3 regions of the Obesumbacterium proteus genome follow, and region 3 is predicted to be linked to each of the others. Evidence: predicted binding sites of a transcription regulator. Region 3 holds the regulator's gene; each other region holds the start of a gene.

Region 1 (3,336 bases), 1.4 Mb from region 3:
TTGTTCGATAGTCTAGGACCATCTCTGATTCAGAATCAGACTTACCAAGATTAGGTAAGCCCGCGCATTATACGTAAACCAGCTCAGGAAGCAACCTAAATGCGTAAAAATAGTGGAAAGGTTCTTACCCTATCCTGCCTGCACGATTTGATTTTCTTCAAATACACACGAGTAAAATACGCGCCCTAGATCTAATTTGCATAAAATTCATACAATCGTGTGACATTGATTCCAATAAAACCGCCTCTATAGCTCGATGTGCCCGGATATGATGTTGCGTATATCGAATGGAGAAAACACAGATGGAATTGTTTACGGAAATCTATTCTTGCGTGATGTCAGATCGTGGAGCGCGTGTAGCACTAAGCCTCGTATTTGCCTGTTGCGGTGGTTGCGCCACTCACATCGCAAGGAGTGCCATACTTAGACGATTTTGTTCAATAGATGCAGTTACCACTTTTAACACTCTGGCTTTGCCTTCTATTTGCAAAGGTAGCCTAAGGGAACAAGCCAGCTATACTCTGCTTTTTCTAAGCATATCCATTTGGCCCCATATCAGCCTAACAATTTTACCCATTATTTGGCTAATCAGCTGGTTTCTCATTACTTTGTCCCTTTTGGATATTCAACATTACCTCTTACCCGATGTACTTACCTTCCCCCTACTTTGGCTCGGTCTTTGTTTTAATGCTTACACTAATGCAATCCCTATAGAACACGCCGTTGTAGGTGCCATCACGGGTTATATCTTTATTTGGTTTCTAGGCTGGGCAACTAGACATTTGGCAGGAAAGATGGGGATCGGATTAGGCGATGCCAAACTATTGGCCGCACTTGGCGCATGGGCTGGATATGAAAATTTGGCGCTGATATCTGCTATTGCATCATTTGTAGGAATTATCTGGTGGGGAATTCGGCAACTACACTCAGTGACAAAAAAACCACCCTCTGCCTTTTGGACCTTGTTTGGCCATCGCCGGCTGGGTGGTTATTTTCGATATATTGCACTCATGGAAATTAAGCTTCTTCTTTCACCTGAGCTAACAGGTAATTCTGGATACCCAAACGTTGAATAAGCTCAAGCTCAGTCTCTAGCCAATCAATATGTTTTTCTTCATCAGACAGGACTTCAATCATGAGATCACGACTGACATAGTCATGGACTGAATCCGCATAAGCGATACCTTCACGCAAGTTCTTCGCGCCGTCGAGTTCTAACTTAAGATCGGATTTCAGCATTTCTTCCACATCTTCTCCGATATTGATTTTCCCTAGATCTTGAAGATTTGGCAGTCCTTCTAAAAAAAGAATTCTTTCGATGTAACGGTCGGCATGCTTCATCTCATCGATCGACTCGTGGTACTCAATATCATTGAGTCGTGTGAGTCCCCAATTTTTAAACATACGGGCATGAAGGAAATACTGATTGATGGCTACGAGTTCATTACCAAGTAGCTTATTGAGGTGGCCAATAACTTTTTTATCGCCTTTCATAAACAAAACCCTCCGCTTCCAGTTCTTTTAGTGTAGAACCAGAGTCTGAAGAGTCAAAAAATAACCATACTTTTATGCCACGTTTATGAAGTTGCTTTGAAGTACCGCGTTTTCCTCATCAAAAATCTCGCGAGCCTGACGAATACATTTGCCGCATTCAGATCCGAAAGGAACGATTTTGCGCAAATGATGGAGAGAGCTCGGCTGATATTTGCGGATTGCATGACGTATTGTTTTGTCCGAAATCCCATTACATAAGCAAACGTACATATTTTACTCTTTACTGATTTGATAATAATAGTCTAAATAATAAACGTTATCATTTCAATAAAGGTATCTAACTTTACTGCTTATAAACCGTACTAACTTGAATCAGTTCATGTTTTTCTTGTAATAAAAAAGGGCGCCTAAGCGCCCTTTTACTGCATTTGGTTCAGAAGCTAAATATTAGCTCATTACCTTAGCAACAACACCAGCACCAACGGTACGGCCGCCTTCGCGGATTGCGAAACGCAGACCATCGTCCATTGCGATTGGGTGGATCAGGGTAACGATCATTTTGATGTTATCGCCTGGCATTACCATTTCCACGCCTTCTGGCAGTTCGATGGTACCGGTCACGTCAGTTGTACGGAAGTAGAACTGTGGACGGTAGCCTTTGAAGAACGGAGTATGACGGCCGCCTTCATCTTTGCTCAGAATATAAACTTCTGATTCGAACTTGGTGTGTGGTTTGATAGAACCTGGTTTAGCCAGAACCTGACCACGTTCGATGTCTTCACGCTTGATACCACGCAGCAGAACACCAACGTTCTCGCCTGCACGACCTTCGTCCAGCAGTTTACGGAACATTTCAACGCCGGTACAAGTTGATTTAACGGTATCTTTGATACCAACAATCTCAACTTCTTCACCAACTTTAACGATACCGCGCTCTACACGACCGGTAACAACAGTACCACGGCCAGAGATTGAGAATACGTCTTCGATTGGCAGCAGGAATGGCTTGTCGATAGCACGTTCTGGTTCTGGGATGTAAGAATCCAGAGTTTCAGCCAGTTCTACGATCTTAGCTTCCCACTCAGCTTCGCCTTCCAGCGCTTTCAGAGCAGAACCACGGATGATTGGAGTATCATTGCCTGGGAAGTCGTACTGAGACAGAAGTTCACGAACTTCCATTTCTACCAGCTCCAGCAGCTCTTCATCATCAACCATGTCGCATTTGTTCAGGAATACGATGATGTAAGGAACGCCAACCTGACGACCCAGCAGGATGTGCTCACGAGTCTGAGGCATAGGGCCGTCAGTCGCAGCAACAACCAGGATCGCGCCGTCCATCTGCGCAGCACCGGTGATCATGTTTTTAACATAGTCGGCGTGGCCTGGGCAGTCTACGTGTGCGTAGTGGCGAGTCGGGGTGTCATATTCAACGTGAGAAGTGTTGATGGTGATACCACGAGCTTTTTCTTCTGGCGCGTTATCGATCTGGTCGAATGCACGTGCAGAACCACCGTAGGTTTTAGCCAGAACGGTAGTGATTGCAGCAGTCAGGGTAGTTTTACCGTGGTCAACGTGGCCGATTGTACCAACGTTAACGTGCGGTTTTGTACGTTCAAATTTTTCTTTAGACACGGCTTTATTCCTTACTCTTGTGCTCTCCCTTCATAGAGAGAGCACGGGATCAATGTTTTAAACTAGTAGCTTATTTGCCACGAGCTTCAATAACGGCCTGAGCAACGTTGTTAGGCGCATCATCATACTTCAGGAATTCCATGGAGTAAGATGCACGACCTTTGGTCAGAGAACGCAGCTGAGTTGCGTATCCGAACATTTCAGACAACG
Region 2 (3,336 bases), 1.5 Mb from region 3:
CAAACAGCACGATTTGGTCGGCAAGCCATTTAATCTGCGCCAAAGCACATTGCTGCACGATCGTCAGGCATGGAGTTACGACTCCAACGAAAGTGAATGGCATTCATGGGCGCGGAATTTTAACGTTGATATCGCTGAAGATCAGCGAAGTATGGGGTTTGATCGTTCCGATCTGGCGGTCATCGCTGCAATGAACCATGTGGGCATCGCGATGGGGCGTAAAAATCTGGTGAATAAGCGGCTGGAGAGCAAAGAGTTAATTGCGCCCTTTCCTGAGTTTGAAATGCAGTGCGAGCAACGCTACTACATTTCAACTCTTTCAGAGCGCCAGTGGCCAAAGATCAACGTTTTTATTCAATGGCTTAAAACGATGGCAGGCAATACTGAGGGTTAAATACTAAAGGTTAAACCCCGAGCAATCTTCGATTCATATCTTCAATTTTGCCGTTGAGAACCCGCATTTGGAGCGTTTTACTCCAGCTGGCCGAGATCCCGGCCGCACGCATCAGGCGGCGATACTCTTCTTTGTCAAACGGCATATGGAAGCAGATAGAAATCGCTTCTGCCACGCTGATATCGCTGTTGCGTGAAACGAGTTCCAGCGGCTGATCTTCGCTGACCATACCTTCGCCAACGATGCGATACAGCCAACCGCAGCGGCCAGTTTGTTGCATCTGCACGGAAAACTCATCGATATCCATGTGATAGTTGAGCTTATAGCACGGCGAACGCGGCTGAGTGACCTGAATCAGCGCTTCTCCCCAACGGTAGATATCACCGATAAAAACATTCTCTTCGGTCATCCCTTCAGTGGAAATATTTTCGCCTAAGGCCGGAGCGCAAAATTGCTCAGCCTGCTGGGGATACTGCCGTTGCCAAAACTGATAATGCTCACGCGGATACTGACACAACGCCCGATCGGGGCCGCCATGGACTTTCTTCTCTGCCTGTTCATCACCTTCCAACCCAAGGCGGTTAAGCATCACGCCACCGGAAACCTGACGTTTGCCAATTGCACTCGGCTTGCTGCCTTCATAAGGAATGATGGTACCGGTGTAAATCGTTGGATAGTGCATGCAGGGCTCCCAAAAGCAGATTCATCAAGAAAATGACAATACCCTTACTATACCGTTCCCATGGGGTTTAAAAACAAAAAAAGCGTGGGTTTCCCCACGCTACGATCGGTGCTGTCTCACTATGGACAGTGACTACAGACGATTACTTTTTCGCTTCAGTAAAACGTTTTGCTGCTTCGTCCCAGTTCACCACGCTCCAGAACGCTTTGATGTAGTCTGGACGACGGTTCTGATATTTCAGGTAGTAAGCATGTTCCCACACGTCCAGACCCGCAATTGGGTAACCGGAAGCACCAGAAACCGCTTCGCCCATCAGCGGGCTATCTTGGTTTGCAGTAGAAACCAGGGCCAGTTTGCCGTCTGCTTTCAACACCAGCCACGCCCAGCCGGAGCCAAAGCGCGTTGCCGCTGCTTTTTCAAATTCTTCTTTAAATTTATCAACGCTGCCGAAATCGCGTTCGATAGCCGCTTTCAGATCGCCTTTTAGCTCAGTACCAAGCTTCAAACCTTTCCAGAAGAAGCTGTGGTTTGCATGGCCGCCTGCGTTGTTACGCAGCGCAGTACGCTTTTCAGCAGGGACTTTATCCAGCTGAGCAATCAGCTCTTCTGCGGTTAATTTGGCTAATTCTGGCAGAGACTCCAACGCAGCGTTCGCGTTGTTGACGTAGGCCTGATGGTGCTTGCTGTGATGGATTTCCATCGTTTGCTTATCGAAGTGAGGCTCTAATGCGTCGTAGGCATAAGGTAGGGATGGCAGGGTATAGCTCATATTCATCTTCTCCAGATTTCAAAGGAGCAAAACATCCGCTCCGGTTAAGCAGTCTGGTCATTATAGTTAATTAAATGATATTGAAAATGATTATCAATCGCTTATAAGCGGTAAGGGTATGATAAAAACAAGCGGGGAAATAGCGTACATTCAGTCCCTGCAAGGCTCTCAGCCCGATGCTCGCATTGTATTTGGCCGCCATCGTTAATATCAATAGTTGCGATTGCCAGCGCCAATGGCCCCACTATGTAGTGGTAACGAGTTAAAAGTGAGCAAAAAACTGTGACTTCTTTTGCAACTCTTAACTGCTATCTTAAACATTGTGCATTTGCACAATGTTTACCGGTATCCGCCTCGGTATGCTCGGAATATTCTACTTAACATACACGGAGCGCAGCATGGCGACCTACCATCTCGATACCCGACTTGCTCAGGATATCGTGGACCGCACCATGAAAATCATCGACAGCAACGTTAACGTCATGGACGCACGGGGCAGAATAATAGGCAGTGGTGCTCAAGAACGCATTGGTGAATTGCACGAAGGTGCATTGCTGGCGATATCGCAGGAAAGAATTGTCGATATTGATGAGAATATGACCCGCCACCTGCACGGCGTTCGCCCCGGCGTGAATCTTCCTTTGCATTTCGACGGTGAAATTGTTGGCGTCATAGGGCTCACCGGCGATCCCTCTGAGCTGAGGCGGTATGGTGAGCTGGTGTGCATGACCGCAGAAATGATGCTGGAGCAAGCGCATCTGATGCACATGCTGGCGCAAGATACTCGCCTGCGCGAAGAGTTAGTGCTTAACCTTATTCGCGCCGAAAAGCTCTCTCCTGCGCTTCAGGAATGGGCTCAGCGCCTAGGGATAGATCTCAATCAGCCCCGCGTGGTGGTAGTAGTGGAAGTCGATAGCGGCCAGCTTGGCGTGGATAGCGCCATCGTCGATCTTCAACAACTCCAAACATTACTGACGACGGCAGAACACGATAACCTTGCGGCAATCGTATCGCTCAATCAGATGGTAGTTCTCAGACCCGCATTTAGCTCGCTTGGCCGCTGGGAACCAGAAAGTCAGCGCAACCAAATTAACCTTTTGCTCAAGAAGCTGGCCAAAAACAGTCAGTTGAAAATCAGAATTGCTTTGGGCAACTACTTCCCGGATGAAAGCGGCATTGCTCGCTCATACCGCACGGCCTATACCACGATGATGGTGGGCAAACAGCGCACGCCGGAACAGCGCAGCTATTTTTATCAAGACCTGATCCTACCTGTTTTACTCGATAGCCTGCGTGGCGGATGGCAAGCCAAAGAGCTGGTTCGCCCACTGGCACGGCTTCGAGCTATCGATAGCAACGGCGTACTAAGAAAAACACTTACCGTATGGTTTATGAATAACGTTCAGCCAAGCGCAACCGCCAAAGCGCTGTTTATTCATCGCAACACCTTGGAATATCGCTTACACCGAATCTCTGAGCTTACGGGGCTCG
Region 3 (3,336 bases):
CGGACCGCACGACTCTGGATCTGTTCGCAGATGAACGTCGTCCGGGTCGCCCGAAAACCAACCCGTTATCTCGGGATGAACAGCTAAGAATTAACAAACGCAACCAACTGCGCCGCGATAAAGTGAAAGGACTGCGTCGCGTCGAGCTAAAAATTAACGAAGAAGCGGTTGAAATGCTGAATCGTTTGGCTCAAGAACAAAACATTAGCCGCAGTGAATTGATTGAACAAATTTTACTCAATCAGATTTTAAAATCTTAACGCCACCAGCACACAATGACGACAAATCGATACGGTTTAAAGTGCTATAGTGCGTAAAGTACGTACTGGTCTTTCTCAAGATTCTAGTTTAATTATTTGATATAAAAGGTATAAACGCGACATGGCAATCGTAGGCATTTTCTTTGGCAGCGACACGGGCAACACGGAAAACATCGCTAAGATGATCCAAAAGCAACTCGGAAAAGACGTTGCTGAAGTTCATGACATTGCCAAAAGCAGCAAAGAAGACATCGAAGCATTCGATATTCTTCTGCTTGGCATCCCAACATGGTATTACGGCGAAGCTCAGTGTGACTGGGATGATTTCTTCCCTTCTCTGGAAGAGATCGACTTCAACGGTAAACTGGTTGCTCTGTTTGGCTGCGGCGACCAAGAAGACTATGCAGAGTACTTCTGCGACGCAATGGGCACCATCCGTGATTTGATCGAGCCACGCGGCGCGACCATCGTTGGTCACTGGCCAACTGCGGGTTACCATTTTGAAGCGTCTAAAGCGCTGGTTGATGACAAAACCTTCGTTGGTTTGGCTATTGACGAAGATCGCCAGCCTGAACTCACCGCAACGCGTGTTGATGCGTGGGTGAAACAAATCTCCGAAGAGATGAGCTTGGCTGAACTGGCTGGCTAACATGAAATTGAACCCGCTGACTGCATAAGCCAGCGGGTATTTCAGCGATTGGCGAAAGCAATTTGCAACATCTATGTAACTCATTTTTCTCGCTCTAGCCCCCGCCACCAGCAGAGTTACATATTTGTCAGTGTGTTACGTTTTATTTCCACCCTGTAGTTCCGTCCAAGTTGTTAACACACTGCGGTTTCCATTTACCGCCATCAGCTTTATAATGAATCTCAATTATATTTTCAGTTCGGTGACAATTAGGGCAACGCTGGCAGCAAATGCAGGCTATCCTAAACGTCTTCGAGCTAAGTAACGGGACAGAATCCGAATGACAGATAACAACACTCCTTTAAAGAAGGCTGGACTTAAAGTCACGCTTCCGCGTCTTAAGATTCTGGAAGTTCTGCAAGATCCAACTTGCCATCACGTCAGCGCAGAAGACCTGTATAAGAAGCTGATCGATATGGGTGAAGAAATCGGCTTAGCCACCGTTTACCGTGTACTGAACCAGTTCGACGAGGCTGGAATTGTGACTCGTCACAATTTTGAAGGCGGAAAATCTGTATTTGAACTGACCCAACAGCATCACCATGATCATCTGATCTGCTTAGACTGCGGTAAAGTGATCGAGTTTAGCGACGATTCCATCGAAAAACGTCAGCACGAAATTGCTAAAAAATATGGTATCCAGCTGACCAACCACAGCCTGTACCTGTATGGTCACTGCGCTGAGGGTGATTGCCGCGAAGACGAAAGTCTGCACGATGGCAGAGAGTAAAAACACGCGAGTGTAAATGAGGCGACCTGAGGGTCGCTTTTTTATTGCCTGAAATCCAAAGAATCCGTTTTCTCGGCAAAAAACAGACAAAAAAAAGCCCCTCAGGCAGGGGGCTAAGCAACTCACAACTAAATCACTCATATGGCTTCGGCAGATACCATAGCAACAATAATGATGATGAAACGGTATTAAGAACCACTGCATTAATACGTTATTGCGCTATTCCCTACCCCACCGGGGCAGGAAATACCGAACTTACCTATTTGGATATCACGCCTGTACCGGTTCTACGCGGCTATAGCGTTTACCATCTGGGCTCACTGAACGAATTTGAACGTCACCAGAAACGGTCGGTTGAGCTTTAGCATCATAACGCTGCCACTGCTTGCCGCCGTCTACGGAGTATTCAATCCCCAGCCCTGGCAGCGCAATGTTGGCTTCCAATTTCCCGCCCACGACTTTTGCCCCAGGAACCGGCAGGCGATATTCCACACCGGCTTTATCCATTTTCGCCAGCTCACGCTGCCCCATCAGGTTTGCAAAGCGCTGCCAATCGCTCAGCAGAGATTTTTTATCTACCAGATTGGTTTCACCGCCTTTATATTCGCGGCCCGCTTTGTAGTCCTGCTCCCAGCCCGCGCGATGCCATCCACGCTCCGCCACCGTCATAACGCGAGGATAGATTTTATACTCCATCATTTCGTCAGTGCGCGTAGTTTCACTCCACAGCTGCGCTGAGAGTCCATAAACGCCCGGCCATGGCTTATCGCTTTTCGCGGTAAAGAAATTGCCGTCACGGTCTACGGAAGTTTCCGCGTTCTGTGGCATGTTGTCTGGCGCGAAGCTGAAGATCTTACGCTCATCGTTAAAGCGAGTTCCCCAGTAGTAGCCATTTTCCTGTGGATTCACCTCATACGGGAAATCCATGTAGACGTAGTCTGGGTTAGAAACCGTTACTTCGTAGCCTTTGTTCGCCCAGTCGTTGACGGTATCAAAACCGCCCCAATAGAGCGTATCCCAGAAGTTGACGCCCACGCGCTTGGTGGCAAATGCCTTCGCATCTTTGGCATCTTTCAGACCATCCTGCCACGCCTGCATTTTTTCAATGCCGTGCTTATTGACGATCTGGCTAACTTCAATCGCAAAGTGGCTTGGGAGATGTTCCATATCTTCCACTTTGCCGCTCTTGATTAGGGTCTGACAAACCTGAGACTGCGCCCATGGTTTATCTTCTTTGCTTTGATCGATAATGCCTTTACCCGGCTCAATCTTGCCATTCTTATCCTGATAACCCGGCCCTAAGCGGATGTTTTTAGCTTCATCACCGCCGAAGTGCCACGTGGTTAACGGCTGCCCCGCCTCTTTGTGCATCTGCGCTACTTCGCCAATCACTTTATCGACAAAGCGCTTAGAAGAATCTAAGCATGGGTTCAAATAGCTCTTACGATCGTAGAACTGCACAGACGTGGTGTTTGACGTATCCGTTGGATCAACCAAACGGAATTCGTTAGCGCCCTTCTCGTCACCAGCGGCTTTCAGTTTGTCATAACGCGCTTCCATTGAAATCACAGCGGCACGCGCATGCGCAGGCATATCGATTTCAGGGATCACTTCAATCTGACGCGCCTGAGCATATTTCACGATATCGATATATTCGG

The links. The regulator Fur, encoded in region 3, represses iron uptake genes when iron is present. The targets are predictions, from matches to a motif close to ATAATAATGAGAACNACTATCAA.
Region 1: bfd (bacterioferritin-associated ferredoxin) is a predicted target of Fur. The motif match lies at 1,801-1,823, and genes of this name have one in related genera.
Region 2: sodA (superoxide dismutase [Mn]) is a predicted target of Fur. The motif match lies at 1,920-1,942, and genes of this name have one in related genera.

What each region holds. Positions count from the first base shown of each region.
Region 1 is NZ_CP014608.1:1,079,669-1,083,004, reverse strand. Features, by position in the region: gene DSM2777_RS23640 (prepilin peptidase) at 303-1,076, shown strand; gene bfr (bacterioferritin) at 1,018-1,494, opposite strand; gene bfd (bacterioferritin-associated ferredoxin) at 1,567-1,764, opposite strand; gene tuf (elongation factor Tu) at 1,942-3,126, opposite strand; gene fusA (elongation factor G) at 3,197-3,336, opposite strand, start outside.
Region 2 is NZ_CP014608.1:941,467-944,802, reverse strand. Features, by position in the region: gene dsdC (DNA-binding transcriptional regulator DsdC) at 1-394, shown strand, start outside; gene yiiM (6-hydroxyaminopurine reductase) at 405-1,076, opposite strand; gene sodA (superoxide dismutase [Mn]) at 1,219-1,845, opposite strand; gene DSM2777_RS04495 (CdaR family transcriptional regulator) at 2,244-3,336, shown strand, end outside.
Region 3 is NZ_CP014608.1:2,477,451-2,480,786, reverse strand. Features, by position in the region: gene ybfE (LexA regulated protein) at 1-260, shown strand, start outside; gene fldA (flavodoxin FldA) at 382-909, shown strand; gene fur (ferric iron uptake transcriptional regulator) at 1,229-1,678, shown strand; gene DSM2777_RS11815 (beta-N-acetylhexosaminidase) at 1,949-3,336, opposite strand, start outside.